3 regions of the Pseudomonas sp. B611 genome follow, and region 1 is predicted to be linked to each of the others. Evidence: predicted binding sites of a transcription regulator. Region 1 holds the regulator's gene; each other region holds the start of a gene.
What was found. Region 1 encodes FliA, which starts transcription of late flagellar genes. Its sites were predicted from a motif close to CTAAAGTTTNNNNNNNNNNNGCCGNTAA; they were not measured.

Region 1 (7,697 bases):
TTGAGGATGCCCGCCACCTTGTCGATGATGGTGAACGCCTGATCACTGGGCAGCGCATCGGCACTGGCAAACAGCAGGCTGGAATTGAGTTCGATCTCGACCCACAACTCATTGCCGCGCACGGTCATCTGGTTGGAGCTGATCAAGTCGCCAAAGGCGGCGCTGATGTCGTCGGCGATGCTTTTCAGCGGGTCGCTGGTGCCACCGACGCCAGCGGCGGTTTCGTCGCTGTCGTTGACCAGCGGCTTGGCCGGGGTCACGGTCTTGGGCCGTTCTTCACCAATGGGAATCGGCTTGAGCGAACGATCGGCGTCGTTGAACACGCCGATCAGCGCTTGGGAAATGACTTTGTACTTGCCTTCGTTGATCGACGATATGGAGTACATCACCACGAAAAACGCGAACAGCAAGGTGATGAAGTCCGCGTAGGACACCAGCCAGCGTTCATGGTTGACGTGCTCTTCAGGCTCGCGACGGCGACGGCTCACAATCATGACCTCCCATCAGTCCATGAAGCCCTGGAGCTTCAATTCGATGGAGCGCGGGTTCTCGCCCTCGGCAATCGACAGGATGCCTTCCAGCAACATTTCGCGGTAACGCGACTGGCGCTGGGCAATCGACTTGAGCTTGCTGGCCACCGGCAACAACACCAGGTTGGCACTGGCCACGCCGTAGATGGTGGCGACGAACGCCACGGCAATGCCGCTGCCCAGTTGCGAAGGGTCGGCGAGGTTGCCCATCACGTGAATCAGGCCCATCACCGCACCGATGATGCCGATGGTCGGCGCGTAGCCACCCATGCTTTCAAAGACTTTGGCGGCGTTGATATCGCGGCTTTCCTGGGTGTAGAAATCCACCTCCAGGATGCTGCGGATCGCTTCCGGCTCGGCGCCGTCCACCAGTAATTGCAGGCCTTTGCGCGCGTAGCTGTCGGGCTCGGCGTCGGCCACGCCTTCCAGGCCCAGCAGGCCTTCCTTGCGGGCGGTGAGGCTCCAGTTGACCACGCGATCAATGCCACCGGCCAGATCGACGCGCGGCGGGAAAATGATCCACACCACGATCTGCATGGCGCGCTTGAACGAGCTCAACGGCGACTGCAACAACGCGGCGCCGACGGTGCCGCCGATCACGATCAACGCGGCCGGGCCGTTGGCCAGCGCGCCAAGATGGCCGCCTTCGAGGTAGTTGCCGCCGATGATGGCGACAAACGCCATGATGATGCCGATCAGGCTCAACACATCCATTAGAGGCAGGCCTCCACCAGATGCTTGCCGATGTCGTCCAGGCTGTAGATGGCGTCAGCCAGGTCAGCCTTGACGATGGCCATGGGCATGCCATAGATCACGCAACTGGCTTCGTCCTGGGCCCAGATTGCGCTGCCGCCCTGCTTGAGCAGGCGCGCGCCTTCACGGCCGTCGGCGCCCATGCCGGTGAGCACCACCGCCAGAACTTTGTCGCCGTAGGACTTGGCTGCCGAACCGAAAGTGATATCCACACACGGCTTGTAGTTCAGGCGTTCATCGCCCGGCAGGATTTTGATCGCGCCACGGCCATCCACCATCATCTGCTTGCCACCCGGGGCCAGCAGCGCCAGGCCAGGGCGCAGGATGTCGCCATCCTCGGCTTCCTTGACGCTGATGCGGCACAGCTTGTCCAGGCGTTCGGCAAAAGCCTTGGTGAACGCGGCCGGCATGTGCTGGATCAACACGATCGGCGCCGGGAAGTTCGCCGGCAACTGCGTCAGCACGCGTTGCAGGGCCACTGGGCCGCCGGTGGACGTACCGATGGCGACCAGCTTGTAGGCTTTGCGCTTGGGCGCCGGCGAATGCGCGCTTGGCGCTGCGGTGCGAACCGGCACGGGGGCTGGCGCAGGCCGGGCCACCGGCGCAGGGGCCGGGCGACCGAACGACGATGTCGGCGCAGGCGGCGGCGCAACCGGTGCCGGCGCGGGGGCGCTGAACAGGCTGCGACGGTTACTGCGGGAAATGCTGTGGACTTTCTCGCACAGCAGTTGCTTGACCTTCTCGGGGTTGCGCGAGATGTCTTCGAAATTTTTCGGCAGGAAGTCCACCGCGCCGGCGTCCAGCGCATCGAGGGTGACTCGGGCGCCTTCGTGGGTCAGTGAGGAGAACATCAACACCGGGGTCGGGCAGCGTTGCATGATGTGGCGGACTGCGGTAATGCCATCCATCATCGGCATCTCGTAGTCCATGGTGATCACGTCAGGCTTCAACGCAATGGCTTGATCAATCGCCTCTTTGCCGTTGGTGGCCGTGCCGACCACCTGGATGCTTGGATCGGCGGAAAGAATTTCCGAGACGCGGCGGCGGAAGAAACCCGAATCGTCCACCACCAGGACCTTGACTGCCATAAACACTCCGTTAGGCGGGGCGGGCAATACCGCCCTGCCCCACCAGAATCAAATACGCCGAGCGGCGTAACGCTTGAGCATGCTCGGAACATCGAGAATCAGCGCGATCCGACCGTCACCGGTGATGGTCGCACCCGACATGCCCGGGGTTCCCTGCAGCATTTTGCCCAAAGGCTTGATCACCACTTCTTCCTGGCCAACCAGCTGATCGACGACAAAACCGATCCGCTGGGTGCCCACGGAGAGGATCACCACATGGCCTTCGCGCTGCTCTTCATGCTTGGCCGATGCCACCAGCCAGCGCTTGAGGTAGAACAGGGGCAACGCCTTGTCGCGCACGATCACCACTTCCTGACCGTCCACCACGTTGGTGCGCGACAGGTCGAGGTGGAAGATCTCGTTGACGTTGACCAGCGGGAAGGCGAACGCCTGGTTGCCCAGCATCACCATCAGGGTCGGCATGATCGCCAAGGTCAACGGCACCTTGATCACGATCTTCGAGCCCTGGCCCTTGGTCGAGTAGATATTGATCGAGCCGTTGAGCTGGCTGATCTTGGTCTTCACCACGTCCATGCCCACGCCACGGCCGGACACGTCGGAGATCTCGGTCTTGGTCGAGAAGCCTGGGGCGAAGATCAGGTTGTAGCACTCGGTGTCGGTCAGACGGTCGGCGGCGTCCTTGTCCATCACGCCGCGCTTGACCGCGATATTGCGCAGGATCGTCGGGTCCATGCCTTTGCCGTCATCGGTAATCGACAGCAGGATATGGTCGCCCTCTTGCTCGGCCGCCAGAATCACCTTGCCGTTGCGGGACTTGCCCGAGGCTTCGCGTTCTTCCGGGGTTTCGACGCCGTGGTCGACGGCGTTGCGCACCAAGTGGACCAGCGGGTCGGCCAGGGCCTCGACAAGGTTTTTGTCGAGGTCGGTTTCTTCACCCACCAGTTCCAGGTTGATCTCTTTCTTCAGCTGGCGCGCAAGGTCGCGAACCAGGCGCGGGAAGCGGCCGAAGACTTTCTTGATCGGCTGCATTCGCGTTTTCATCACGGCGGTTTGCAGGTCGGCGGTGACCACGTCGAGGTTCGACACGGCCTTTTGCATGGCTTCATCGCCGCTGCTCAGGCCCAGGCGCACCAGGCGGTTACGCACCAGGACTAGCTCGCCGACCATGTTCATGATGTCGTCCAGGCGTGCGGTATCAACCCGTACGGTGGTTTCGGCTTCACTGGCAGGCTTTTCAGCAGCGGCCGGTGCCGGTGCCGCAGCACGGGCAGGGGCTGCTGCGGCGGGCGCCGGAGCAGGTTTGGCCGCCACCGGTGCTGGGGCCTTGGCGGCTACTGGCGCTGGGGTGGCGACCGCAGCCGAGGCCGAGGCCCCCACTTCGGTGAACTTGCCCTTGCCGTGCAACTCGTCCAGCAGGGACTCGAATTCGTGATCGGAAATCAGGCCGTCAGCGGCCGGTGCTGCGGCAGCGGCTGCCGTTGGCGCCGCTGCGGCGACTTCCGGCAAGGCGTCGGCCACAAACGTGCCCTTGCCGTGCAGTTGGTCGAGCAACGCTTCGAATTCATCGTCGGTGATGTCGGTGCTGGCGGAAGCGGCAGGCGCCTCGGCAGCAGCGGCAGGCGCCACGGCGTCGGCGGCGAACTGGCCTTTGCCGTGCAACTGATCGAGCAACGATTCGAATTCGGCGTCGGTGATGTCTTCGCCCGTCGGCGCAGCCACGGCTGCCACCGGCGCTTCGGCTTCAGCCTTGACCGCGTTGAGGGAGTTGAGCAGTTGTTCGAACTCGCTGTCCGTCACATCCGCCTCGGCCTCGACCACAGGCTCGGGCGCCGCTTCTGCGACAGGCGCAGCCGAAGTGTCAGCCGGTTCGGCCAGGCGCGCCAGGGCGGCCAGCAGTTCCGGGGTGGCAGCAGTGATCGGTGCACGTTCGCGCACCTCGCTGAACATGCCGTTGACCGCATCCAGTGCTTCGAGAATCACGTCCATCAATTCCGAATCAACGTGACGCTCACCCTTGCGCAGGATGTCGAACACGTTCTCGGCGATGTGGCAGCACTCCACCAGCTCATGGAGCTGGAGGAAGCCGGCGCCCCCTTTTACAGTGTGAAAACCGCGAAAAATTGCATTGAGCAGGTTCGCATCATCCGGTCGGCTTTCCAGCTCGACCAGTTGCTCGGACAACTGCTCTAAAATTTCGCCGGCCTCTACAAGGAAATCCTGAAGGATTTCTTCATCGGCGCCGAAGCTCATGTGGGTGCTCCTTAGAAGCCTAAACTGGATAACAGGTCATCAACATCATCTTGACCCGATACAACGTCTTCACGTTTATCGGCATGAATCTGCGGACCTTCACCCTTGGCGAGATGTTTTTGTGGATCTTTTTCCGAGAGGATCGCTTCGCGGTCATGTTCGATGCCGGCAAAACGGTCAACCTGGCCTGCCATGAGCACCAATTTGAGCAAATTGCTTTCCACTTCGGTGACCAGTTGGGTCACGCGCTTGATCACCTGACCGGTGAGGTCCTGGTAATCCTGGGCCAGCAGAATGTCATTGAGGTTGCTGGAAACCGTGCGATTTTCCTGCTCGCTGCGTGACAGGAAACCTTCGACCCGACGCGCCAATTCACGAAACTCCTCCGCCCCGACTTCGCGACGCATGAAGCGACCCCAGTCGTGGCTCAAGGCTTGGGCTTCGTTGGCCATGCCATTGACCAGGGGGGTGGCGTTTTCCACCAGGTCCATGGTCCGGTTGGCCGCCGCCTCAGTCAGCCTGACCACATAGGACAGGCGTTCGGTGGCATCGGTGATCTGCGAGATTTCTTCGGCCTGGGGCATGTGCGGGTCAATCTGGAAATTGACAATCGCACTGTGCAGCTCGCGTGTGAGCTTGCCCACTTCCTGGTACAGGCCGCGGTCACGGGTCTGGTTGAGCTCATGGATCAACTGCACCGCGTCGCCGAACTGGCCTTTTTCAAGGCTGTCGACCAACTGGTGAGCATGCTTCTTCAGGGTCGACTCGAAGTCTCCCTGTGATATTTCTTTATGCTCCATAGCTCCCCCGCGATGGCATTAGCCGTGGATGCGTTCGAAAATTTTCTCGATCTTCTCTTTCAGCGCCAATGCCGTGAAAGGCTTGACCACGTAACCGTTGACCCCGGCCTGGGCGGCTTCGATGATCTGTTCACGCTTGGCTTCGGCGGTCACCATCAACACCGGCAAGCTGCGCAATTTTTCGTCCGCACGCACGTGGCGCAGCAGGTCGATACCGGTCATGCCCGGCATGTTCCAGTCAGTTACCAGAAAGTCGATGCTCCCGCTGTTGAGGATCGGAATCGCCGTAATGCCGTCATCCGCCTCGACCGTGTTTGTGAACCCAAGGTCACGCAACAGGTTTTTAATGATCCGCCGCATCGTTGAGAAGTCATCAACGATGAGGATTTTCATGTTCTTGTCCAATTCGACCTCCAAGCAGTCTTAAACGCGCCCAGCACCTGGACGCGCCATTTCAATCAACAGGCGTTACACAAAAAGGACTGCCCAGGGCACCACGGTGCAAACCCGCAAAAGCCTGAGGCCTTCACGGGTTCGTCTGCAGTGTCCCCACACCGCCTGTCAGCGCGCGCGCCACTCTCCCAATCGCCCCCGCAAGCGGGCTGCGCACTGGCTATGCAGCTGGCTGACACGCGACTCGCTGACCCCCAGGACCTCACCGATTTCCTTGAGGTTCAGCTCTTCGTCGTAGTACAGCGCCAACACCAGTCGCTCACGCTCCGGCAAATTGGCAATCGCGTCCGCCAACGCGCCCTGGAAACGTTCGTCTTCCAGGTCACGCGACGGCTCAAGATGTGCACTTGCGCCGTCCTCATGCAGCCCCTCGTGTTCGCCGTCCTGTAGCAGGTCGTCGAAACTGAACAGGCGGCTGCCCAAGGTATCGTTCAAAATCCCGTAGTAATCGTCGAGACTCAATTGGAGTTCGGCCGCAACTTCGTGATCTTTAGCGTCGCGACCGGTTTTTGCTTCAATTGCACGAATTGCGTCACTGACCATGCGTGTATTGCGGTGTACCGAACGCGGCGCCCAATCCCCTTTACGCACTTCATCGAGCATCGCACCCCGGATGCGGATACCCGCATACGTCTCGAAACTCGCACCCTTGCTCGCATCGTATTTGGTCGAGACTTCGAGCAGGCCGATCATGCCGGCCTGGATCAAGTCTTCAACCTGCACACTCGCGGGCAAACGCGCCAACAAGTGATAAGCGATGCGCTTGACCAGTGGCGCATAGCGCTCGATCAATTCGCCTTGGCTGTCACGTGCCGACTTCTTGTAAAGGTTGTAGCCGCTGGCTGTCATAGCACCGGTCCTGCGCTCGTCTGATGCACCAATCGCTCGACGAAAAACTCCAGATGCCCCCGCGGGTTGGCGGGCAACGGCCAGGTATCGACCTTCTGGGCAATAGCCTTGAACGCCAGTGCGCACTTCGAACGAGGGAACGCTTCATAGACCGCACGCTGCTTTTGCACGGCCTTGCGCACACACTCATCATAGGGAACTGCGCCGACGTATTGTAAGGCGACATCGAGGAAGCGATCCGTGACCTTGGTCAACTTGGCGAACAGGTTGCGACCTTCTTGCGGGCTCTGGGCCATGTTGGCCAGGACACGGAATCGGTTCATGCCGTAGTCACGGTTGAGCAGTTTGATCAGGGCGTAGGCGTCGGTGATCGAGGTGGGTTCATCGCAGACCACCAGCAAGACTTCCTGCGCGGCGCGCACAAAGCTGACCACGGACTCGCCGATCCCGGCGGCGGTGTCGATCACCAGCACGTCGAGGTTGTCGCCGATATCGCTGAATGCCTGGATCAGGCCGGCATGTTGCGCCGGGCTCAGGTGCACCATGCTCTGGGTGCCCGAGGCCGCCGGCACGATGCGGATCCCGCCAGGCCCCTGCAGCAGCACGTCGCGCAGCTCACAGCGGCCCTCGATCACATCGGCAAGGGTATGTTTGGGCGTCAGCCCCAGCAGAACGTCGACGTTCGCCAGCCCCAGGTCAGCATCCAGCAGCATGACGCGACGGCCAAGCTCTGCCAGGGCCAGGGACAAATTCACTGACACGTTAGTTTTCCCGACGCCACCTTTGCCGCCGGTCACCGCGATCACCTGTACGGGATGCATGCTGCCCATTTTATTTCTTTACCTTGTCTTGCTTAGACGCAGGCTACATGGCTTGGCCGCGTGAATCGCTTGCAGACCATCGATGTAGGTACATTTCACGGTGTTCGTACTGCCTCAACCCACCCGCTTTGCCGGGTTGTGATAGAGGTCAGC
Region 2 (7,697 bases), on a different contig from region 1:
GACTCACGGAAAAAAGCCGCCAAAAAAACTCAGGCCGATCGCTCCAGGCTCACCCACCAACGGCTGCGATAGCGCAATTGAACCGGCAGCGTCTGTGGCAGGATCGCCAGCAACTTATCGGTGTCCTCCAGGCGAAAAACTCCCGATAGCCGCAAATCGGCGATATCAGCCGAGCAGCCCAAGTAGCCATGACGATAACGCCCGACTTCTGCAAGAAAGTCGGCCAGGCGCATATCCCGCGTCACGATCAACCCGTCCACCCATGCGCCAATCTCCATATCCAAAGGCGGGGCGAGTAGGGCTCCCGTCTGACGCACCAGATAGCTTTCTCCGGCATGAACCTGCGTCGAAAGCCCATTCACCTGATGCGGTGAGTGGATGGCCACATTGCCGCTGACCACAGTCAACCGCGTGCAATCACTGGCTTGGCGCACAGCGAAACGCCCATCGATTCCTTCGAACAAACCATGGCGTGTCTGCACCAGCAAGGGCGCCGAAGAAGCAGCGCCGCATGTCACCAGGATTTCCCCGCGCAGCAGCGTGATCATTCGCTGCTGCGCGTTGAAGTCCAGGTCCACTGCACTGTCGGTATTGAGTTGCACACGAGTGCCATCCGGCAACTGCACGCTGCGGCGCTCGCCTGTAGCGGTGGCGAGATCCGCGGTCCAACGCTGCCAACCGGTGATATCCCGGCTGAGCCACGCCGCCGAGCCCACTGCCAGCACGCCAGACAGCAGCTTCAATGCTTGCCTGCGGCCCAGGCCCTGCGCGCTGTTTTCCAGTGCCCTATGCGCCCCCGGAATTGTCGCTAGCTGGCTGTTCAACTCCTGCTGTAACGCCTGCACCCGCTGCCAGGCCAATTCGTGGTCGCGGTGGGCTTCTCGCCAGTCTTCACATTGCGCGTGCAGGCGCAGATTGGCGCGGTTGTTACGCAAGCGCAGCATCCAGTGGATAGCCTGTTTGACCACCTCGGGGCTGGGGCCGAAGCGAACCACGTTATCCATGGGCGTCATGTTTCATAACGCAGTACATAACAGTGGTAGAGCGCCTCGGCGACGTAACGCTCGACCGAGCGCAGCGATACACCCATCTGCTGTGCGATCTGCTTGTATGCCAGCCCGTCGCACTGAGCCAAAAGAAATGCCTTACGCACCTTGGGCTTCAGCCCCTCAAGCAATCTGGCAATTTCTTCGAGCAACTCCAGCACCAGCGCACGGGATTCAGCGCTGGGTGCCAATGCTTCGGGTAGGTGGGCGATGGACTCCAGATAAGCCCGTTCGATTTCCTCACGGCGCCAGTGATCAATCACCAGGCCCCGGGCGATGGTGCGCAAAAACGCCCGAGGCGCCTTGAGTTCAAAGCGTTCGGTCTTCTGGAGCAGGCGCACAAAGGTGTCTTGCGCCAGGTCCGCAGCATCGCAGGCGTTGCCCAGACGGCTGCGCAGCCAGGTGTTCAGCCAATTGTGATGGGTGAGGTAAAGCGTCTGTACAACGCTTTCACGCGGGATGTACTCAGAAGATGGCATTCACACAGACCTGGCCAAACGTCACAAATGATAATTACTCGCATTGTTTGGGAGGCCGTAAAATTTTGCAACTCTGATCCTTGTACGACAACCGCTGGTCGGTTTCCTACGTAAAAATCAGATACATCCCACAATTTCCTCAGTTTTGCCGAGGCTTGGCCGAAAGCCTGACGAGCCATGCGTGCACCGAAATAGAGCGTTCGGTTCCATGCTCCGTTTGGCACGCTAACCCCCCTTTGGCAAAAGAAGTCGATGAAATGAATCTCAAGTTCAGTCATAAAATTCTGTTGGCCGCGTCAGGCGTCGTGGTTCTAGCCTTCGCGTTATTCACGCTTTACAACGACTACCTTCAGCGCAGCACCATCAAGCAGAACCTGGAGTCATCCATCCAGCAATCCGGTGAGCTCACCGCCAGCAGTGTGCAGAACTGGCTCAGCGGGCGCATCCTGGTCCTCGAGAACCTCGCGCAAAACGTCGCGCATCAGGGCAGCGCTGCGGACCTTCCAGGGCTGGTCGATCAGCCGGCGTTCACCTCGAACTTCCAGTTCACCTATGTTGGCCAAACCAACGGTGTATTCACCCAGCGCCCTGACGCCAAGATGCCCGACGACTATGATCCGCGTCAGCGCCCTTGGTACAAGCAGGCCGTGGCTGCCGGCAAGCCCATGCTGACGCCGCCATACATGGCTGCCGTGGGTGGGCAGATCGTGACCATCGCCATGCCGGTGAAGAAAAATGGTGAACTGCTCGGCGTGGTCGGCGGTGACCTGAGCCTGCAAACCCTGGTGAAGATCATCAACTCGGTGGACTTCGGCGGCATCGGCCATGCGTTCCTGGTCAGCGGGGACGGTCAGGTGATCGTCAGCCCGGACCAGGACCAGGTGATGAAAAACCTCAAGGACATCTACCCAGGTGCCCAACTGCGTATCGAGAAGCTCAACCAGGACGTGGTCCTCAACGGCCAGGATCGCATCCTGTCGTTTACCCCGATCAGCGGTTTGCCGGGTGCCGATTGGTACATCGGTCTGTCGATCGACAAAGACAAAGCCTACGCACCGCTGGGTAAATTCCGCACCTCTGCGTTGATTGCCATGCTGATTGCCGTGGTCGCGATCGCCGTGCTCTTGAGCCTGCTGATCCAAGTGTTGCTGCGTCCGCTGACCACCATGGGCGTGGCCATGCAAGACATCGCCCAAGGCGAGGGCGACCTGACCCGCCGCCTGGCCGTGACCAGCAAAGATGAGTTCGGCGAGGTAGGCAGTGCGTTCAACCAGTTCGTCGAGCGTATCCACGCCTCCATCTCCGAAGTGTCGTCGGCCACACGCCAGGTGCATGACCTGTCCCAGCGCGTGATGGCCTCGTCCAACGCCTCGATCATCGGCTCGGACGAGCAAAGCGCGCGCACCAACAGCGTGGCGGCGGCGATCAACGAACTGGGGGCTGCTACCCAGGAAATCGCCCGCAACGCCGCCGATGCTTCCCAGCACGCCAGCGGTGCCAGCGAACAGGCTGACGATGGGCGCAAAGTGGTGGAGCAAACCATCCTGGCGATGTCTGAGCTCTCGCAAAAAATCAGCCTGTCCTGCACGCAGATCGAAACCCTGAATGCCAGCACCGACAACATCGGCCACATTCTTGATGTGATCAAAGGCATCTCCCAGCAGACCAACTTGCTTGCGCTCAACGCCGCGATCGAAGCGGCCCGTGCCGGCGAAGCCGGGCGTGGGTTTGCCGTGGTGGCCGATGAGGTGCGCAACCTGGCGCACCGCACCCAGGAGTCGGCCGAAGAGATCCACAAGATGATCACTTCGCTGCAAGTGGGCTCGCGTGAGGCGGTAACCACCATGAACGCCAGCCAGGCTTCCAGCGAAGAAAGCGTCGAGGTGGCGAACCAGGCCGGTGAACGCCTGATCAGCGTGACGCAGCGGATCGTCGAGATCGACGGTATGAACCAATCGGTCGCTGCCGCGACAGAGGAGCAGACCGCCGTGGTGGAAACCCTCAACGTGGATATCAACCAGATCAACCTGCTGAACCAGCAAGGCGTTACCAACCTCAACGAAACGTTGAAGGATTGCGACGCGTTGTCCCAGCAGGCCAGTCGCTTGAAGCAACTGGTCGACAGCTTCAAGATCTGACGACGCGCGCAGGAGCGAGTGATCTCGCTCCTGCCGCTCAGCCGAGCATCCGCTGCACGTTGTCCAGGGCACTGTCGGCAAACGCCTGCATGAATTGTTCAAACCCCGCCCGCGCCGCTTCTACCGGCTCGGCAACAATTGTCCAAGTGGCCCTGGCGCTGTGTTCGCCCAGTGCTTCCACACGCATCGCCGCCCATAGCCTGGCAATTCCCAACGTGTTGTAGAGCGTCGTCCAGGTCATGCACATGACGTCGTCGTCCCGGCTGTTGAGTTGCTCGACGACGCAATGCCCATCGCGGAAAAATTTCGTACGCAAGGCGCCGATGCCAGCGCCGGTCATGGTGATGTGCGACAGGGCTGGAATAAACGTATCAAAGCCGGCGAAATCACCGACCAACGCCCACAGCTGAGCGGCATCGCAGGCGACCACCACCTGGGCCACCACTGGTGCGCCAACGGGGTTGCGGATCAATGTATCGGGTTGCAGCGGTTTCATGGAGATGTCCTGGCGCGGTTCAGAGAAAGCCGATGGCCTGTAGATAGTCACAACCCCGGCGTAACAACGCCGGGCTTTTTTCGGGGTACTGCACGCGCATTTTTTGCACGCCCCAGCGCGCGTTGGCGTGATGGATCATGACGGTATCGCCGATGTCTTCACCCAGGCCGTCCAGGTAAAAACCCAACACGCCAAACAGCGCGTTGTCGCGGCCTATCGTTTGCAGCGCGCATTGCCAGCGGGCCACGCTGACTCGCTCGAACCGATAGCCTGCCTGGCTGAATGCATCGAGGTAGTCGCTCCAACTCAGTGGCTGCGGATTGTGCAGGTTGAAGACGTTGCGCCCGGGTTCACACTGGCCACAATGGAAGGCGAGAAACTGCGCGAAAAAGTCCACCGGCATCAGGTCGTGGTTTGCCTCCAGGCGCGGCACCAAACCCAATTGCAACGAGCCCTTGAGCATCAGCATCAGGCGGTTCTTGTGCGGCTGGCAAACCCCGCTACGACTGTTGAAGCTGATATTGCCCGGGCGCAGGATATTCACCCAGGCGCCTTGTTCCACCGCGCGCCCGACCAGCCGCTCGGCGACCCATTTGGACAGGTTGTAACCGTTCTTGATGTACAGCGGCAGGCTGCTTGCGGCAGGTGTTTCGAGGACGTGCCCTGCGGCGTCGATGCTGCTGCACGCCGACAGCGTCGAGATGAAGTTGAAGACCTTCTTGCAGCGGGTTTCGCACAGGCGCAGGCATTCCAGCACCGGATCGACGTTATCCCTGGCCAGCGTGGCATAGTCCAACACATGGTTGACCCGCGCCGCGTTGTGCACCAGCACACCGAAGCCCCCCGCGAGGTGCTCATACACATCGTCGGTCAGGCCCAAGCGAGGCTGGCTGATATCGGCGGCATACACCTGCACCCGGCGCAGGTCGAGGTGCTCCAGGCGGTACTCGCACAGTGCCTGGGCAAAGCGCTCCTGCGACGAGTGGCCGGGTGACTCGCGCACGAGGCACGCGACCTGCGTGGCCCCACCGGCCAGCAGCGCCTCGACGATATGCACACCGATAAAACTATTGGCGCCCGTCACGATGACTTTGCGCGGATCGCCCGCGCGGTCTGCGGCCAGCACCTGCACCGGCAGCACTCGCTCGGCATCGCGAATCGCTTGGTTGCACGGCGCGGTAGAGGGCACACCATCTGCCATCAGTGAGGCGAGTGTGCGAATCGTCGGGGCTTCGAAGAACCGGTTCAACGCAAGGCTGCGGCCAAACCGCTCGCGGATACGCAGCAGCAGGGTAGAGAGCAAGATGGAGTGCCCGCCGAGGTTGAAGAAGCTGTCGTCGACAGACAACTCGGCCACGGGCACTCGCAACAACTCGCTCCACAGGCCTGCCAGCTGTGCTTGAAGCGGTGTTTGCGCCGGCTGGTCGGCGGCGCCCGGTATCGGTCGAGCCGACAAACCCAGCAGCGCCTGGCGATCGACCTTGCCGCTGCTTGTGTAGGGCAGGCTCGGCAACTCGGCCCACACGCCAGGTTGCATGTACTCCGACAGCCGCTGGCGCGCGTACAGCTTGAGCGCCGTCAGCGTGGCGCCGGGTTCCGGCTGGGCGACCACGGCATGGATTTTGTACTCGGGCCCCACCACCACGGCCACCTGGCGGTACAACCGACTGTCGCGCAGGCACTGCTCCACTTCCTGTGGCTCAACTCGAAACCCGCGGATCTTTACCTGCCCGTCACGCCGCCCGCCGAGCACGATGCCGTCGCTTGTCCACTGCGCCATGTCCCCACTGCGATACGCCTTCAAGGTCTGGCCGTCGGGCAGTGACAAGGTCATGAACGGGTTGTCCTGCGGTTGCACGGCGTCCACATACCCCAGGCTCACCCCCGGGCCGACGATAAACAATTCCCCGATCACTTCTTCGCCCACCGGTTGCAGGTCGTCGTCGAGGATCAGCACTTGGCTGTTGGCGATGGGATGGCCCAGGCTGCAATTGTTGTCGCCCGGTTGCAGGCGCCGATGGGTGACCAGCACCGTGGTTTCGGTGGGCCCATAGAGGTTGTGCAGTTGGCACTGGCCGGCTAGCCGCTCGATGACATGGGGTTCGCAGGTTTCACCGCCCGTCAGCAGGTGCTGCATGCCCAAGGGCGGATCCGGCGGCAGGATGCTGAGCAGCGCCGGCGGCAGAAACCCATGGGTGACGCGCTGCTGGCGGATCAGTGCGACCAATTGCTGCGGATCGCAGCGTTGCGCCGCGCTGGGCACGATCAACTGCGCGCCGGCGATCAGGCTGGGGAAAATATCCATCAGTGAAGCATCAAACCCCAGCGAGGCGAATTGCAGCACGCGACTGTCTTCACTCAGGGCCATGCGGCGGGCGAACCACGCGGTGAAATGCGCGAGGTTGCCTTGGCTGAGCTTGATGCCCTTGGGCCTGCCGGTGGTGCCTGAGGTGAACAGCACCATGCACGGTGTATCCAGGCTGGGGCGATGTTGCAGCAACGCTGGCGTGGTGGCCTGTTTGTCGATGGTGCTGACATCCAGCGCAACAAAATGCTCGCGCAACGGGTGCCGGCCATTGTCGAGCAACACGCGCGCCCCGGCGCTTTCCAGCTGGGCCTGCTGGCGTTGTGGTGGATGCTCCGGCGCCAACGGCAGGTACACCGCGCCGCAGCCCAGCAGGGCGAGAAGGCTGGCGTACAGCGCGGCGGATTTCTCCAGGCACACACCGACCACCACGGGCGTCGCAAGATTGCCCAGCAGCGGTCGTAGTTGTTGTTGTATCGCCAGCGCTTGAGTGTGCAGTTGCCGATAAGTCAGCACATCGCCCCCGATGTTCAACGCTGGCCGCTCGGCGAAGGTTTGAAGGCTGGCCTGCAAGCGTTCGATCATGGGTACTTGGGCGGCTTGCAGCAGGTCCGGGTCAGCGGTGCGATTGAATCGATGCAGGAACGCCACGGCGTCCAGGCCCAGCAAGCCCTGTTCAGGCCACGTGTTGGCGCAGGCCTCGCTGGGTAAATATCCTGGGTCGCGGGCGAAGCCGCTGACGTGCAGCGCCACCCATTGCGCCAATGTGTCGGTCGCCTGCTGGCGCAAGCACTGGCCATTGCCGCTCGGTTCCTCGGGTGCCTCCAGGGTGGCCAGCAGCCGTTGTTGGTGGTCATAAGCGCGCAGTTGCAAGGCGGGCAGGCCGTATTCGGTCAGCGGGCCAACCCCCAGGCGCAGGCTGATCCTGGGTACTTGGGCCAGGTGGGCCGGTAGCGGCAGGCTGGCATCTTCGATAAGCAGATCGGCCAACGCCTGCGCAGTCCCATGACCGTATTGCTCGACCCACTGCCTCACGGCCTGCAAGGCTTTGCTGGTACCGACCCAGCTAATGTGCAGGCGCCTCATGACGTGCTCCCGGTGACGGGCAGAAAATCCCCCAGCGCCTGTGCCACGCCGGGCGTCTGTAGCAACCCGCTGCGGTTCAGGAAGCCCATGATATTACCGATCAGCGGGTGTTGGCGGGTGATGGGAAACACCAGCGCCTCGACTTCA
Region 3 (7,697 bases), on a different contig from region 1:
CTGTCGCTGATCACCTTGACCGCTGCTTCCGAGTGACCCTGCAGGCGCTCGATCATGCCCTGGATCTCGGCGGTGGATTTTTGCGTGCGCTGGGCCAGCAGCCGCACTTCATCGGCCACCACGGCAAAACCACGGCCTTGTTCGCCAGCGCGTGCGGCTTCGATGGCGGCGTTGAGGGCCAGCAGGTTGGTCTGGTCGGCGATGGAACGGATCACTTCGAGCACGCTGCCGATCTGGGTGCTTTCAGCGGACAGTGTGCGCATCACCTCGACCGCCTGGCTGATGGTGCTGGAGAGTTGGTCGATCTGCTGCAAGCTGCCATCGATATTGACCTGGCCTTGCTGCGCCTGGGCCTGGGCGTCGCGCATTTCGCTGGCGGCGTGTTCGGCGTTCTTGGCCACGTCTTGCACGCCGTAGGTGACTTCGTTGATCGCGGTGGCGACCAATTCCATCTGCTGGGACTGCTGCTGGCTGCGGTCATGGGCCTGGGTGGCGTTGCTACCCAGCTCGGTCGATGACTGGCCCAGGGCGTTGGCGCACACCTGCAACTGGCTGACCACCTGGCGCAACTTGGCGGTGAAGCTGTTGAAGTGTTGCGACAGCTGGGTCACTTCGTCGTGGCCGTGGGTGTCGAGGCTGCGGGTCAGGTCGCTTTCGCCGCTGGCGATGTTGCCCATGGCGTTCACCGCCGCTTGCAACGGGCGCACGATGCTGCGGGCGATCAGCGCCACCAGCAAGGCCATCACCACCGCAATGATCAGGCCGATCACCGAGGCTTTCCACACTTGGCCGGTGAACTCGGCCTGTACATCATCCACGTACACGCCGGAGCCGATGATCCAGCCCCAGGGTTCGAACAGTTGGATGTACGAGGTTTTCGCCACCGGCGCATCGGCGCCCGGCTTTGGCCAACGGTAGTTGACGATGCCGGCGCCCTTGGCCTTGGCCAGGACCACGAACTCGTTGAACACCGCAAAACCGTCGGGGTCGCGGATCGCCGAGAGGTTCTGGCCGTCCAGCTTGGGGTTGGCCGGGTGCATGATCATCACCGGCGTGAGGTCGTTGATCCAGAAGTAGTCGTCATGGTCGTAGCGCAGGCCGCGCACCACACTCAAGGCTTGCTTCTGCGCGGCGTCGCGGGTGAGGGCGCCGGTTTTTTCGAGGTTCTGGTAGTAGGCCAGCACGCCGCTGGCGGTCTGCACCACATGTTGGGTCTGCTGGCGTTTGGCCTGGTAGAGGTCGCCATGGATCTGCTTGAGCATCAACAGACCCAAGGTCAACAACATCAACACGGCGACTATCAGGATCAGCCAGAGCCGGCGGCTGATCGACATGCTGCGCAAACTGTTCATCGTCCTGTCACTCCGTGCTTTTTTATAATTGTGGGCGCTGCATCGACTTTTACGCCTTGTCTGATAGGCTTTCGGCCTGTAATCGGAAAACCTGAGTACTGCCTGATTTTTCACGGGTTTTTTTCAAACACCCGACGTCAGTGAACCACTTGAAAAATACTATCGAGGCCTGCCCCGCGCAGGACCTTTTGGGGGAAGCATGGATTTTTGGACCGCCATACAGGCATTGATTCTTGGCGTGGTGGAGGGGTTGACGGAGTTCCTGCCGATTTCCAGCACCGGCCACCAGATTATTGTCGCCGACCTGATCGGCTTCGGCGGCGAACGCTTTGAAGCGTTCAACATCATTATTCAATTGGGCGCGATTCTCGCCGTGGTCTGGGAATTCCGGCGCAAGATCCTGGACGTGGTCATCGGCCTGCCGACCCAGCGCAAGGCCCAGCGTTTCACGGTGAACCTGATCATCGCGGTGTTGCCGGCGGTGGTGCTGGGGGTGATTTTTGCCGACGCGATCAAGCACTACCTGTTCAACCCGATCACTGTGGCGGCGGCGTTGGTGGTGGGCGGTGTGATCATGTTGTGGGCGGAGCGACGTGAACATGCGGTGCACGCCGAGACGGTCGATGACATCACCTGGAAAGACGCGCTCAAGGTCGGCCTGGCCCAGTGCCTGGCGATGATCCCGGGCACCTCGCGTTCCGGCGCGACGATTATCGGCGGCCTGTTGTTTGGCCTGTCGCGCAAGACCGCCACGGAGTTCTCGTTCTTCCTGGCCATGCCGACCATGGTCGGTGCGGCGCTGTACTCGGGCTACAAATACCGCGAGCTGTTCCAGCCAGCCGACCTGCCGGTGTTTGCCATCGGCTTTGTGACCTCGTTCATCTTCGCGATGATTGCGGTCAAGGCCTTGCTCAAGTTCATCGCCAGCCACAGCTATGCCGCGTTTGCCTGGTATCGCATCGCGTTCGGCCTGGTGATTTTGGCGACCTGGCAGTTCGGCTGGATCGACTGGTCTGCGGTCAAGCCATGAACATCCAGCACCCACGCTTGAAGGCCGCGATTTTCCTGCTGTTGTGCGCCGCGCCGCTGCTGGGCGCGGTGCTGCTGTGGCATCGCGGCGAGACGGTGCTGCCGCTGGCGGCGTACGGCGTGGTCAGCGTGCTGGCGCTCGTGTTGTATTGGCGTGACAAGCGCCAGGCGCAAACCGAGGGCCGGCGCACCCCGGAAAACATCCTGCACGCCGTCGAGATGGCAGGCGGTTGGCCGGGTGCGTTGCTTGCCCAGCAAGTGTTCCGACACAAGACGCGCAAGGTGTCTTATCAGGTGCTGTTCTGGGCGATTGTGCTGCTGCACCAGGTGTTCTGGCTGGACCAGCTGTTCCTGGGCGGCACCTTGCTTTCAATCCTCTAGCAGCAAGCCGACCTGCGTGCGCTTGGGCAACTTGCTCACCACCAGTTGGTGGGAGCGCTGCAACAAGCCACGCAATTCATCCGCGCCCAGCGGGTACGGGGTGTTCATGATGATCCACTGCGCGCGCGCCAGGTAGGGCGCCGGGTGGATGCCTGGGCGGTCGACATGGCCGAGGAACAGATCTTTGTCGACCTTGAACGCCAGCGACTCACCGCGCAGGTTTTGCAGGGCGAACATCTTGTTGCCAGCAATCGAAAACACCCGTACGCCGCCCCATTTGTAATCCTCGCGCGCGCCGGGCAGGCTCAGGCAGAAGCTGGCGACTTGTTCTTCGGTGATCTTCATAGCAGACGGTCTCCGCAACCTTTGAAGCCTTCTTCAAGGTAGTCGATCCAGGCCCGGATGGCCGGCAATACACCACGCCGATGGGGGTACACGGCTTGCAGCCAACCGCCCGGCAACGACCATTGCGGCAGCAGTTGCACCAGGCGGCCGCTGGCCAATTCCTCTTCGCAATACATCATCGGCAGTACAGTAAAACCCAGGCCCATGATCGCGCTGGCTTTGCGCACGATAAAATCATCGATGCCCAGGCGCGCTTCCATCACCAGCTCGTGGGGGTTGCCCTCGGGGTCGAGGATGCGTTGATGGACCATGCGGTCCGGCTCCAGCGCGCCGAGTATGGGCAGCTGCTTGAGGTCGTCGAGGCTGTTGATCTGCTTGCCGTAGACAAAGGCCGGGCTGGCCACCAGCACCGTCTGGGCCTGGCGCAGGCGCTTGGTCACCAGCAGCGGGTCTTCATCCCCCAGCTCGCGCACACGCAGGGCCACGTCGATGCCTTCGGCCACCAGGTCGACGCGGCGGTTGACCAAGGTCATTTCCAGTTGCACATGGGGATGGGCGGCGAGAAACCCGGCCACCAGTTCCGGCAGGATGTGCTGGGCCATGCCCACCGGGCAACTGACCCGCAGCCGTCCACGGGCTTCGCTGGACATGCTGGCCACAGCCTCGTCGGCCATCTCGGCTTCCAGCAGCATGGCCTGGCAATGGCGCAGGTAACGTTCGCCGACGGCGGTGAGGGTCAATTGCCGCGTGGTGCGTTGCAGCAAGCGGGCACCCAGGCGGTCTTCCAGCTCGGCAATGCGCCGCGACAGCCGCGACTTGGGAATCCCCAGCAGCCGGCCGGCGGCCGCGAAACCACCGGCTTCGACGACTTTGGCGAAATAGTAGAGGTCGTTGAGGTCTTGCATGATCGGCCTATTGTCCTGTCAGTAGGACAAACTATCGCATTTCAGCTAGCTTATCGGCTATTGGTTTCATGCGTAGCATCACCACCATCTGATCGCCACTGACGATCCTACTCGGAGAACTCACATGAAACTGTTGCACATCGATTCCAGCATCCTCGGCGACAACTCGGCATCCCGTCAGCTCACCGCTGGCGTGGTCAAGGCGTGGCAAACGGCCGAGCCGGGTGTGGAAGTGACCTACCGCGATCTGGCGAGCGAAGGCATCAGCCACTTTTCCGGCCTGACCCTGGGCGCGCTGGGTACCGCTGCCGAGCTGCGTGACGCGGTACAACAGCACGAGGCGCAACTGAGTGCTTCGTCGTTGGCCGAATTCATCGCGGCGGACGCGGTGGTGATCGGTGCACCGATGTACAACTTCTCGGTACCGTCCCAACTCAAGGCCTGGATCGATCGCATCGCCGTCGCTGGCCAGACCTTCCGCTACACCGAAGCCGGCCCTGAAGGCCTGTGCGGTGGCAAGAAACTGATCATCGTCTCCACCGCCGGCGGCCTGCACGCCGGCCAGGCCAGCAACGTCGGCCACGAAGACTACCTGAAGCTGGTATTTGGCTTCCTCGGCATCACCGATATCGAGTTCGTCCGCGCCCAAGGCCTGGCCTACGGTGATGAAGTGCGTAACAAGTCGTTGAGCGACGCCAACGTAGTCATCAACGAACAATTGTTCGCTGCCGCGTAAGGGTTATGTAAAAGTTCGCTGTTCCCCGTTTCATTCTGAAAACGGGCGCCTAAACTCTGTATTCTGCTCGCCTTGAACGCGATCGGAGTACGGAGTTTTTTCGTTTACCCGCTGTCTTTTGACTATGGCCCAGGTTATGCAGGCTCGGGTTCAACACCCTGGACCTTTAATTCGACATGTCGGTTCTTACGCAACAAAGGTGGACATCCCCATGATGCGTCTTTGTGCAGTTTTGGTTCTTTCCCTGCTCGGCGGCCTGGTTTCAGTGCACGCCGCGCCTGCGCCGCACCCGCATTGGAGTGTGGGCTTTCATCGTATGACCTTTCTCGACCCGCTGGATTTGCAGCCGATGAAGGCCATCGCGTTCTACCCGTCCACCGATGTCGAGCACAGCACGCAGCTGGGCGCTTACCATGTGGGTGCCGGTGAAGACGCCAAGGTCGCCATCGGCCGTTTCCCGATGTTGATGTTGTCCCACGGCAACACCGGTACACCGCTGGCGCTGCATGACCTGGCTACCTCCCTGGCGCGCAAGGGCTTTGTGGTGGTAGCGGTGCTGCACCCCGGCGACAACTACAAGGACCACAGCCGCCTGGGCACGTTGAGCAATCTGTATGGGCGGCCGATCCAGATCTCCGAAGCGATCACCGCGACCCTGGGCGACCCGATGCTGTCGCCGTTCGTCAACGTCGATCAAGTCGGCGTGATTGGCTACTCGGCCGGTGGCGAGACGGCGCTGATCCTCGCGGGCGCGAAGCCGGATTTCGACCGCCTGCGCCGCTATTGCCAGGAGCGTCCCGAAGACCGCGACGCCTGCACCACCAAAGGCGAGTTGGTGGTGGACCGCGATGACTTGCAACCGCAAGCCGACCCGCGCATCCACGCACTGATGCTGATGGCACCGCTAAGCCTGATGTTTGGCCGCCAGACCCTGGCCGATGTGCACGTGCCGGTGCTGCTCTACAGCGGCGATGGCGACAAGCTGGTGGCCGTGGACAAGAACGCCGCCGCCCTGGCGCGCAAACTGCCGGAACCGCCGGACTTCAAGCTGCTGGCCGGGGCGGGGCACTTCGTGTTCATGGCGCCGTGTGACAGCGATCAACTGCTGGCCATGCCGGCCATCTGTACCGATGCGGACGGTGTCGATCGCGAAGGCATCCACCGCAACCTGATCTCCGAGGCGGGGCGGTTCTTCAGCCACACCCTGGGGCAATCGACCCGCGCCGGCTTGCAGACCGCCGATCAGTAAGCGCGGCGCTTGAGCAGCAGGGTCAGGCCCAGCGCGCCGACCGACAGCAGTGCGGCGCAAAAGAAAATCCAGCCGTAGCCCAGGTTCAGGGCGACAAAGCCCATCAACGGCCCGGCAATCGCCAGGGCCAGGTCAAAAAACACCGCATAGGCACTCAACCCGGCGCCACGGCTGCTGTTGGGCACCTGTTTGATCGCCTCCACGCCCAGCGCCGGGTACACCAGCGACAGGCCAAAACCGGTCAAGCCCGCGCCGATCAACGCCACGCCGGTGGACGGCGCCAGCCACAAAAGCGTCAGGCCCAGGGTCTCGATGGTCATGCAGGCAATCGCCGCACGAAAGCCGCCAAAGCGGCTGATGGCGGAGATAAAGATCAGGCGCGACACGATAAAGCACACGCCGAACACCGTCAGGCAATACGCCGCACCGGCCCAGCCACGGTTGAGGTAGTACAGGGTGATAAAGGTCGTCAGGGTGCCGTAGCCGATCGAGGCCAGGCACAAACTGGCGCCAAACGGTGCGATGCGCCCGAACACCGCCCAGAACGGCAAGCGCTCGCCCCGCACCACCGGCACCGACGGTTTATTGCGGATCAGCAACAAACCCAACGCCGCCAGCACCGACAGCGCAATCCCCAGGCTGCTGTAGCCGTATTCGGCAACCATCACCACGCCCAACGGTGCGCCGATGGCGATGGCGCCGTAGGACGCGATGCCGTTCCAGGAAATCGAACGCGCCGTGTGCTCGGCGCCGACCTGGCCCATGCACCAACTGATGGTGCCCACGCCGATCAGGCCCTGCGCCACGCCTAGCAACAAGCGCCCCGCGATCAAAATACCCAAGCTGATTGCAGGCATGCTTTCCATCAACGTCGCCAGCAACGTCAGCACGCCACTGAGCAGAATCCCGGCCAGCCCCAGCACAATCGCTCGCTTGGTGCCGACGTTGTCCGACATGCGCCCGGCCATCGGACGACTGAGCAGGGTGGCCAGGTATTGCGAACCAATGGTGATCCCGGCCACCACCGCGCTGAACCCCAACTGTTCGTGCACGTAGCCCGGGATCACCGCAATCGGCAGGCCGATGCAGATAAAGGCAATAAAGGTATAGAAGACGATGGAGACGATCTGCAAGGTGATCGACAGGGAGCTGGGGGCGGCGGCAGACATGGGCACTCGTTCGCGGGCGGGCGGTGCGGCCATCATGGCAAGGGCGTGGGGGAAAAGAAAGCAGGCTATCTATTAATGATGACGTGCCATTAAATGCAAAAAAGCCCCGTCACAGTGGACGGGGCTTTTGTGTGCCGCGGGCGGTGCTTAGAACACTACGCCTTGGCTACGCAGGTAGTCATCATAGGTGCCGCTGAAGTCGATCACGCCGGTGGCGCTCAACTCGATGATGCGGGTGGCCAGGGACGATACGAACTCACGGTCGTGGCTGACAAAGATCAGTGTGCCCGGGTAGTTCTCCAGCGCCAGGTTCAGCGCCTCGATGGATTCCATGTCCAAGTGGTTGGTGGGTTCGTCCATGATCAGCACGTTCGGCTTTTGCAGGATCAGCTTGCCGAACAGCATACGGCCTTGCTCACCACCGGAAATTACCTTGACCGACTTCTGGATCTCGTCGTTGGAGAACAGCATGCGACCCAGGGTGCCACGGATCATCTGTTCGCCTTGGGTCCACTGGCCCATCCAGTCGAA

Region 2: ACZRMO_RS28880 (methyl-accepting chemotaxis protein) is a predicted target of FliA. The motif match lies at 1,664-1,691, and genes of this name have one in related genera.
Region 3: ACZRMO_RS10735 (methyl-accepting chemotaxis protein) is a predicted target of FliA. The motif match lies at 1,421-1,448, and genes of this name have one in related genera.

Annotation. Positions count from the first base shown of each region.
Region 1 is NZ_JBUZST010000005.1:48,322-56,018, forward strand. Features, by position in the region: gene motD (flagellar motor protein MotD) at 1-494, opposite strand, end outside; gene ACZRMO_RS12955 (flagellar motor protein) at 504-1,244, opposite strand; gene ACZRMO_RS12960 (protein-glutamate methylesterase/protein-glutamine glutaminase) at 1,244-2,371, opposite strand; gene ACZRMO_RS12965 (chemotaxis protein CheA) at 2,420-4,621, opposite strand; gene ACZRMO_RS12970 (protein phosphatase CheZ) at 4,633-5,421, opposite strand; gene ACZRMO_RS12975 (chemotaxis response regulator CheY) at 5,440-5,814, opposite strand; gene fliA (RNA polymerase sigma factor FliA) at 5,983-6,723, opposite strand; gene fleN (flagellar synthesis regulator FleN) at 6,720-7,553, opposite strand; gene flhF (flagellar biosynthesis protein FlhF) at 7,659-7,697, opposite strand, start outside.
Region 2 is NZ_JBUZST010000028.1:2,741-10,437, forward strand. Features, by position in the region: gene ACZRMO_RS28870 (FecR domain-containing protein) at 30-1,013, opposite strand; gene ACZRMO_RS28875 (sigma-70 family RNA polymerase sigma factor) at 1,010-1,525, opposite strand; gene ACZRMO_RS28880 (methyl-accepting chemotaxis protein) at 1,783-3,663, shown strand; gene ACZRMO_RS28885 (SRPBCC family protein) at 3,701-4,159, opposite strand; gene ACZRMO_RS28890 (amino acid adenylation domain-containing protein) at 4,179-7,550, opposite strand; gene ACZRMO_RS28895 (diiron oxygenase) at 7,547-7,697, opposite strand, start outside.
Region 3 is NZ_JBUZST010000003.1:537,784-545,480, reverse strand. Features, by position in the region: gene ACZRMO_RS10735 (methyl-accepting chemotaxis protein) at 1-1,352, opposite strand, end outside; gene ACZRMO_RS10730 (undecaprenyl-diphosphate phosphatase) at 1,552-2,382, shown strand; gene ACZRMO_RS10725 (DUF1294 domain-containing protein) at 2,379-2,762, shown strand; gene ACZRMO_RS10720 (MmcQ/YjbR family DNA-binding protein) at 2,751-3,107, opposite strand; gene ACZRMO_RS10715 (LysR substrate-binding domain-containing protein) at 3,104-4,012, opposite strand; gene ACZRMO_RS10710 (FMN-dependent NADH-azoreductase) at 4,137-4,748, shown strand; gene ACZRMO_RS10705 (alpha/beta hydrolase family protein) at 4,960-5,997, shown strand; gene ACZRMO_RS10700 (MFS transporter) at 5,991-7,166, opposite strand; gene ACZRMO_RS10695 (ABC-F family ATPase) at 7,314-7,697, opposite strand, start outside.